Fodinicurvata sp. EGI_FJ10296: one gene and its partner. The protein of the gene in region 1 interacts with the protein of each later gene in a pairwise test. Links are inferred from orthologs where the notes say so. Each region holds a gene or a part of one and is shown in the gene's direction. Other genes may lie near its edges.

What was found.
Region 2: the proteins of hflC (region 1) and ftsH interact in binary tests that used the Escherichia coli proteins (3 or more experiments, as listed by UniProt). The link is inferred for Fodinicurvata sp. EGI_FJ10296 from one-to-one orthologs.

The regions. Positions count from the first base shown.
Region 1 is NZ_JBFCVL010000003.1:36,975-40,976, reverse strand. The notes cover bases 430-3,429. They hold hflC (protease modulator HflC), read left to right. Parts: upstream 430-1,398; coding sequence 1,399-2,460; downstream 2,461-3,429. Other genes in these bases: ABZ728_RS06305 (DegQ family serine endoprotease), read left to right, coding at 3,167-3,429; ABZ728_RS06310 (DUF2065 domain-containing protein), read left to right, coding at 2,657-2,842; hflK (FtsH protease activity modulator HflK), read left to right, coding at 430-1,399. Also shown: more of hflK, read left to right, coding at 425-429; more of ABZ728_RS06305, read left to right, coding at 3,430-4,002.
Region 2 is NZ_JBFCVL010000002.1:532,386-536,374, reverse strand. What follows is about bases 631-3,617. They hold ftsH (ATP-dependent zinc metalloprotease FtsH), read left to right. Parts: upstream 631-1,156; coding sequence 1,157-3,079; downstream 3,080-3,617. Other genes in these bases: folP (dihydropteroate synthase), read left to right, coding at 3,087-3,617; tilS (tRNA lysidine(34) synthetase TilS), read left to right, coding at 631-1,105. Outside these bases: more of tilS, read left to right, coding at 1-630; more of folP, read left to right, coding at 3,618-3,989. UniProt on the Escherichia coli protein: Acts as a processive, ATP-dependent zinc metallopeptidase for both cytoplasmic and membrane proteins. Plays a role in the quality control of integral membrane proteins.

The DNA.
Region 1 (4,002 bases):
TTTCGCATGGGCCGGTTCGCGGCGATCCGCGACCGCATTCGACCGTGCGGCAATTGGCGGCGAGACGAATGTGCCTTAACCGTGCCCCTTCGTGGCCGCAATAGTGTGCGGTCTGTCGGGATGCCGACCGGCCCTATTGACGCGGGAGTGGGTCGTTCAAGTCGATCGACCTTGCGTGGGGGGCGATTAAACCCCTAAAAGGAACCGGAAATCGGTCCTGAATTGGGCGAGCAGAGGGAACAGGCGCATGCCTTGGAACAATCAGTCCGGCGGCGGTCCTTGGGGCGGCGGTCGTGGCACCGGCGGTGGCGGCGGCGGCGGTCAGAGCCCGTGGGGTCAGCGCGGCAATAGTGGCGGAGGGGGCGGAGGTCAAGGGCCGACGCCCCCGGATTTCGAAGATATGCTCCGCCGGGGTCAGGATCGCATGAAGACCATGCTTCCGGGTGGCTTCGGTGGGGGGCGCGTCATCGGCATCGGCATACTGATCGCGATCGCCGCATGGCTCCTTACCGGTTTTTACCGGGTTGAGCCGTCGGAGGAAGGGGTTGTCACCCGGTTCGGTGAGTATGTGCGCTCGGAAGGATCGGGGCTCCACTATCATTTGCCATATCCGATCGAAGCCGTTCAGACGCCGGAAGTTACCCGCGTCCAACGCATCGATATCGGGTATGTCGGCGTCAACGAGGGACAGATTCGCGAGATTCGCGAAGAATCCCTGATGCTGACGGGCGATGAGAACATCATCGACATCAATTTCACTGTGTTGTGGCGAATCGCCAACGCCCGCGATTATCTTTTCAACATCCGCGAATCGGAAACGACCGTGAAGCGGGCGGCGGAATCGGCGATGCGTGAAGTCATTGGCCAGACCGATATTCAGCCCGCGCTCAACGAGGCGCGGTCGCAGGTGGAAACCATGACCCGTGGTCTGGTTCAGGATATTCTGGACAGCTACGGCGCCGGCATCGAGATCACCGAAGTCCAGCTTCAGAAGGTCGATCCGCCCCAGGAAGTCATCGATGCGTTTAACGACGTGCTTCGTGCGCGTCAGGATCAGCAGCGGCTCCGCAACGAGGCCGAGGCCTATCGGAACGACATCATTCCAAGGGCGCGCGGGCAGGCCGAGCAGGTCATCCAGGAGGCTTCCGCCTATCGCGAGCAGGTGGTCAACAGCGCCCAGGGTGATGCGTCCCGCTTCACCGACGTCCTCGACGCCTATAACGTCGCGCCGACGGTGACGGCACAGCGCTTCTATCTCGAGACCATGGAAGAAGTCATGACCGGCACCCGCAAGGTCATTATCGACCAGAACAGCGGCGCCAATGGTGCGGCAGGCCAGGGGGTCGTGCCTTATCTTCCGCTCGACCAGCTGCGGCCGCGGACGGGAGGGCAGAACTGATGCAGAACAAGAAGCTCATCATCTTCGCGGGCCTGCTCGCGGTCATCGCCTTCATCGCCGCCAACAGCCTGTTCATCGTGCGTGAAGGCGAACAGGCGCTTGTGCTGCAGTTCGGTGAGCCACGGCAGGTCTATAGCGATCCGGGCCTCAAACTGAAGATTCCGTTCGTGCAGACCGTATCGTTCATGGAGAAGCGGGTCCTGGCGCTCGATCCGCCCGCTGAACAGGTTATCCTTTCGGACCAGCGCCGGCTCGATGTCGATACCTTCATTCGCTTCCGAATCACCGACCCGCTGCTGTTTTACCAGACCGTCAGAACCGAGACTGTCGGCCGCGAACGGCTGACGCGGACGACCAATGCCGCATTGCGTCGAGTCCTCGGCAACGCGACCCAGTTGGAGATCCTGTCGAATGAGCGCGCCGGCATCATGCAGGAAATCCGACAGCAAGTGGACACGCAGGCCGCAAATTTCGGCATGGAAGTCGTCGATGTCCGCATCGGCCGGGCGGATCTGCCGGAAGATACCGAGCAGTCGGTTTTCGATCGGATGAGATCGGAGCGTGAGCGGGAAGCTGCCGAATTCCGCGCCCAGGGTGAAGAGCAGGCCCAGCAGATCCGGTCGCGGGCGGAGCGTGAGCGTACCGTCATTCTGGCAGAGGCGGAACGTGAAGCGCAGATTCTGCGCGGACAGGGCGATGAAGCCTCGATCCGTATTCTGGCAGAAGCATATACGGCGGACGAAGCGTTCTTTGGCTTCTACCGTACGCTCGAAGCCTACCGGACATCGCTGAATACCGACGATACGACGCTCGTCCTGTCGCCGGACGGCGACTTCTTCCGTTTCTTTCAGAACCTTGACGGAGGCGGCACGCCGCTTCCGGCGCGGATCATGGAATCGATCGAGGGCTCCGGCGCCAATGGCGACGAAACCCAGCCGCCGGCTCCCGACGAGTCCGAGGAAACGCAGGAACCCGAAAACGAGGACGCTGACGCGCAATCCTCTGTATTCGATCGCGACGTGAACTCAGCCGACGAGGCCGCGCTGGCGGCGCGACCCTGAGTCAGGGCCGATTTGTCTTGCTGTCGCTCCGGGCAAATGCGCCGTCGCCGGGGTCATCGCGGCAGTGGGAAGATCGTTTGGCGAATGTCTCGTCGATTAAGGGGTGCCTCTGCCGAGGCACCCCTTTTTCTTTCCGGCGTTTTCCGGCATCTGTGACGGATGTCAACGTCGGCCTTAGCGAAGAGCAGGGAATACCGTGGCGGATTTGTTGACGGCAATCGGTCTGATTTTCGTGGTCGAAGGGTTGGTCTATGCGGCGTTTCCCGTTGGAATGAAGCGTATGATCGTTTCCATACTGGGAATGCCTGCGTCGACGCTGCGCGCGGCCGGCCTGATATCGGCGATGTTCGGTCTCGCGGTGGTATGGTTGGTCAGGGGGTGACCGCGACTTGACGCCACGCCTGACTTCGGTCCCCGCCGCCACAATTAGATCAAACTGCGGCGCAATGGTCATCGCTGGGAATATGGTTAAATGGGTTCGGGTTGAGATCAGTTGTCATGCGATCTTGTCCGCTACGATCGACGCGCGAGATCGGCCAAGGCCTGGCGGAAAACTGATTCCGCGCCAGCGGATGGTCGACAGTTGATGGCCATAAGGCGCACCGGAACGCCGTATCACTGTCGGCCCGGGGTCGGCCCGGGTGGTGTGATGCCGACGGTGGGCTGCCGGTGCAAAAGACGTCATAGGGAATGGAGTCCGCAAGAGATGAAATCGAACAGCAACAGCCCCAGTGGACCGGATAGGGCAAAGCGCGGGATTGCCGCAGCCCGTGCCGGGGACGACCGGTCATCGATTTTGATGGCCGCATTATGGGCAACCGCCGCACTTCTCGCCCTCGCGTTGAGCCTTCAGGCAAACCCGGCCTGGTCGGACAACGGGCGCCCCGGCAGTTTTGCAGATCTTGCCGAGGAACTGAGCCCCGCCGTCGTCAACGTCTCGACGACTCAGGTCATGGAAGAGCGTTTCCAGGGTCCGGAGATGCCGCAGTTTCCGCCAGGCTCGCCGTTCGAGGAATTCTTCCGCGAGTTTTTCGAGCAATCGCCGGGTATGCCCCAGCAGCGCCAGGGGCCGCCCCGCCGTGCGCAGTCGCTGGGGTCGGGGTTTATCATCGACGGTGAGAACGGATACATCGTCACCAACAATCACGTCATCGACGGTGCGGATGAAATAAACGTCACCCTGCATGACGACAGTTCCTACAGCGCGACGGTGGTGGGAACCGACGAGCGTACGGATATCGCTGTCCTGCAGATCGAGGGCGAATTCCAGTCGCTGCCGTCGGTGTCGCTGGGCGACAGTGACACCATGCGCGTCGGGGACTGGGTCGTTGCCATCGGCAACCCGTTCGGTTTGGGAGGCACGGTGACGGCGGGCATCATTTCCGCCCGCTCGCGCGATATCGCTGCCGGACCTTATGATGACTTTCTTCAGACCGATGCATCGATCAACCGCGGCAATTCCGGCGGCCCGATGTTCAATCTCGATGGCGAAGTGATTGGGATCAATACTGCGATCTACTCTCCATCAGGGGGGTCGATCGG
Region 2 (3,989 bases), on another replicon or contig:
CGATCAGGCAGAAACGGTCGCAATGCGGATATTGCGCCGGTCGGGTCCCGACGGCCTGGCCGGAATGACGGCCCTGCGCGATCTGGGCGGGGTCATTCACGCGCGCCCGCTGCTGAGTTGGCGCCGCGCGATGCTGCGGCAGGTTTGCCGCGAAGCTGGCATCGGGTGGATCGAGGATCCGTCCAACGACGACGCGACCTACACCAGAATCGCAATGCGCCGCGCCCTCGCGACACAGGTGCCCGATACGGCCGAGGCCGGGACGGACCTGACGTCGGAGCTGCTCCGGCTGGGGCGTGCAATGGGGACGGTACGCAGACACATCGAGCAGGCCGTATTGGCGGCAGGCAGTCGTTATCTGACGATCGATGCCGCGGGCGAGGCGGAGATCGCGGCGGACGGGCTGCGTGGCCTGGCGCCTGCTGTGGCCGACAGACTGGTCGCGCGCGTACTGACCGCCATCGGCGGGCGCGGGTTTCCGGTCGAACCGGCTGCCGGTGCCCGGGCGGCAGCACTTGTTGGTCAGGGCCACGATGGCGGGCCGGGACGAGGCCATCTGTCTATTTCAGGCTGTCTTTGCCGTATGGCGACCGGCAGGAAAGCCGGCCCGTTTGCCGGGCAGACAGTGCTGAGATTGGTGCGTGAGCCCGGGCGGACGACCAGTCGCATGCGCGTAGCGGCTGGCGATACGGTATTGTGGGACAACCGCTTCATGGTTGGTCCGGTACCGGTGGCTGGATGGGTAGTGGCGCGGCAATCGCTCACGGACCTTGGCGGGACGGCCAAAGAGGCCCATCTGATCTCTATTGGCCGTACCTTCTGCTGTGGCGGTGTACGGGGTACGGGTGATAAGCTTGCGACAACTCCGTTCCTGAGCGACGAGGCGGGGCGTCCGATTGCCGCACCGCTCATTGCGAACCAGAAGGTTTCGGCGGTTGTTGGCGATAGTGCCGGCGGGGCGATCGGCGCGATGGGCGGAGTTGACGGGCCTGCGGAAGGCCCCGGAATAGAGCCAGGCGAGGTTTTCGGCATCCGCTGGGCGCCGAGGATTCCGCCGGATCGGCCAGCGTTCGCCGTTGTTGGAACGGCGAACCGCATTATTTAGTGTAGAGGGGACGGGTTTCGACCCGGCGGTGAGGATGAGAGGCGGTGAGACGTGAATAATCTCGGCAAGAATCTGGCGCTGTGGATCATTATCGGTCTGCTGCTGGTGGCGTTGTTCAACCTTTTTCAGGGATCGGGCGAGCAGTCCGCACAGCAGTCGGTTCCCTATAGCGATTTCGTGACCGCTGTCGATCAGGGCCGGGTTTCCGACGTCACGATGAAGGGCAACCAGATCACCGGCAGCTACCAGGATGGGCGGACGTTCTCCACATACGCCCCTCCGGGCAGCGATGTGGTTCAGCGGTTGACCGAAGCCGATGTCCGCGTGTCGGCGGAGCCGGATGACAGCAATATGCCGTCCATTTTCAGTATCCTGCTGTCCTGGTTCCCGATACTTCTGCTGATCGCGGTCTGGATTTTCTTTATGCGCCAGATGCAGGGCGGCGGTGGCAAGGCCATGGGCTTCGGCAAGTCCAAGGCCAAACTGCTGACCCAGCATCACGGGCGCGTGACATTCGACGAGGTCGCCGGCATCGACGAAGCCAAGCAGGAGCTGGAGGAAGTCGTCGAGTTCCTGAAAGATCCGCAGCGCTTTCAGCGTCTCGGCGGCAAGATCCCCAAGGGCTGCCTTCTTGTCGGACCTCCCGGCACAGGTAAGACGCTGACAGCCCGCGCGGTCGCCGGCGAGGCCAATGTGCCGTTCTTTACCATTTCGGGTTCTGATTTCGTCGAGATGTTCGTCGGCGTCGGCGCGAGCCGTGTGCGCGACATGTTCGAGCAGGGCAAGAAGAACGCGCCGTGCATCATCTTTATCGACGAGATTGACGCCGTCGGCCGTCATCGCGGTGCCGGACTGGGCGGCGGCAATGACGAGCGTGAGCAGACGCTGAACCAGCTTCTGGTCGAGATGGACGGGTTCGAGGCGAACGAGGGCGTTATCCTGATCGCCGCGACCAACCGGCCTGACGTGCTGGATCCCGCGCTTCTGCGTCCCGGTCGTTTCGACCGTCAGATCGTTGTGCCCAACCCGGATCTGGTCGGGCGCGAGAAGATTCTGAAGGTCCATATGCGCAAGGTGCCTTTGGCGCCGGACGTCGATGCAAAGGTTATCGCGCGGGGAACGCCCGGTTTCTCTGGTGCCGACCTCGCCAACCTTGTCAACGAGGCCGCCCTGCTGGCGGCGCGGCGCCGGCGGCGGGTCGTCGGCCAGCAGGAATTCGAGGACGCCAAGGACAAGGTCATGATGGGCTCGGAACGCCGGTCCATGGTCATGACCGAAGAAGAAAAGAAACTGACGGCCTATCACGAGGCCGGTCACGCGGTTCTCGCGGTTCATGAAGAAGCGTCGGATCCGATTCACAAGGCAACGATCATTCCCCGGGGACGTGCGCTCGGAATGGTGATGCGACTGCCCGAACGTGACCGCGTCAGTCTTGGCAAGCATAAATGCCAGGCCGATCTGATCGTCGCGATGGGGGGCCGGATCGCGGAAGAGCTGATCTTCGGGCCGGAGAAGGTGACTTCGGGGGCATCGGGCGACATTCAGATGGCCACCAATCTTGCCCGCAAGATGGTGACTGAATGGGGCATGAGCGAAAAGCTCGGCATGCTTCAGTACGGGGCGCCGGAGCAGGAGGTGTTCCTCGGCCACTCGGTGACCCAGTCGCAGAATATGTCCGACCATACGGCGCAGTTGGTCGACGAGGAGATCCGGCGGATCGTCGACGAAGCTTACGAGCGGGCCCGGAAGCTGCTTGTCGACAATATCGATCAGCTTCACAAACTCGCAAATGGGCTTCTCGAATACGAGACCCTTTCCGGCCAGGAGATCGACGCACTGTTGCGCGGCGAGGATATCGTCCGCCCCGAGCCGGATGACACGCCGCCACCGCCGAAACGTCCGGCGGGCAAGAAATCCTCGGTGCCGACCGGCGGTGCCAAAAAGGGCTTTGGCCCCGAGCCCGCAGGTACGTGAGGTCGGAATGATGGCCACGAACGGCAGCGCCGGGGATCCGGCGCTGCATGCACAAGCCGACAAAAGCCCCGGTCTCGACCGGGGCTTTTGTCGTTGGTTGGCGGATGATCCGTCCGCGCGGCTGTATCTGCGGCCGCTGCCGCTCGCAATTTCTCCCGGCGGTTTCTGCGAGAGCGATCTGGGCGGCGTGCCAAAGGCTAGCGGGCTGCCCGGTGCGTTGCCGTTGGCCGGGGGGCCGGTGCAGTTCGCGCAGATCGAGGTGATCGTTCGCCCGGCTTCCGGGGACGGATTGGCCAACCCCGGCCGGGCTGTTGCAAACGCGGACGACGTTAGAGACTGGGCGCGGACGGTGGGGCGCGAGGACGAGGTCGCCCGGCGCCTTGCCAATCTGACGGCGCCGCGCGCGGCGCTGGCCGGGCTATCCCTGGACAGGCCGCGTGTCATGGGAATTGTCAATGTGACGCCGGACAGTTTTTCCGATGGCGGCGACTTCAGCGACCGGCAGTTGGCGATCGATCACGGCCGATCGCTCGTCGACGCAGGATGCGACATCCTTGATATCGGCGGCGAAAGCACGCGGCCGGGCGCCATGCCCGTGCCGGTGGCCAGGGAACTGGAGCGCGTCCTGCCGGTGATCGAAGCCCTGGCCCCGTTGGGGGTGCCGATCTCGATCGACACCCGGCATGCCGACGTCATGCGCGCCGCGCTGGCAGTGGGCGCGCGGATCATCAACGATGTCACTGCACTGACCGGCGATCGCGAAAGTCCGCCGACTGCGGCGGCAGCCGATCCGGTGCCGGTCGTGCTTATGCATATGCTGGGCGAGCCTCAGACCATGCAGGACGCGCCGCGCTATGATTGCGCGCCGCTGGACGTCGCGGATCGGCTGGAAGCCTTCTGTTCGTCCGCG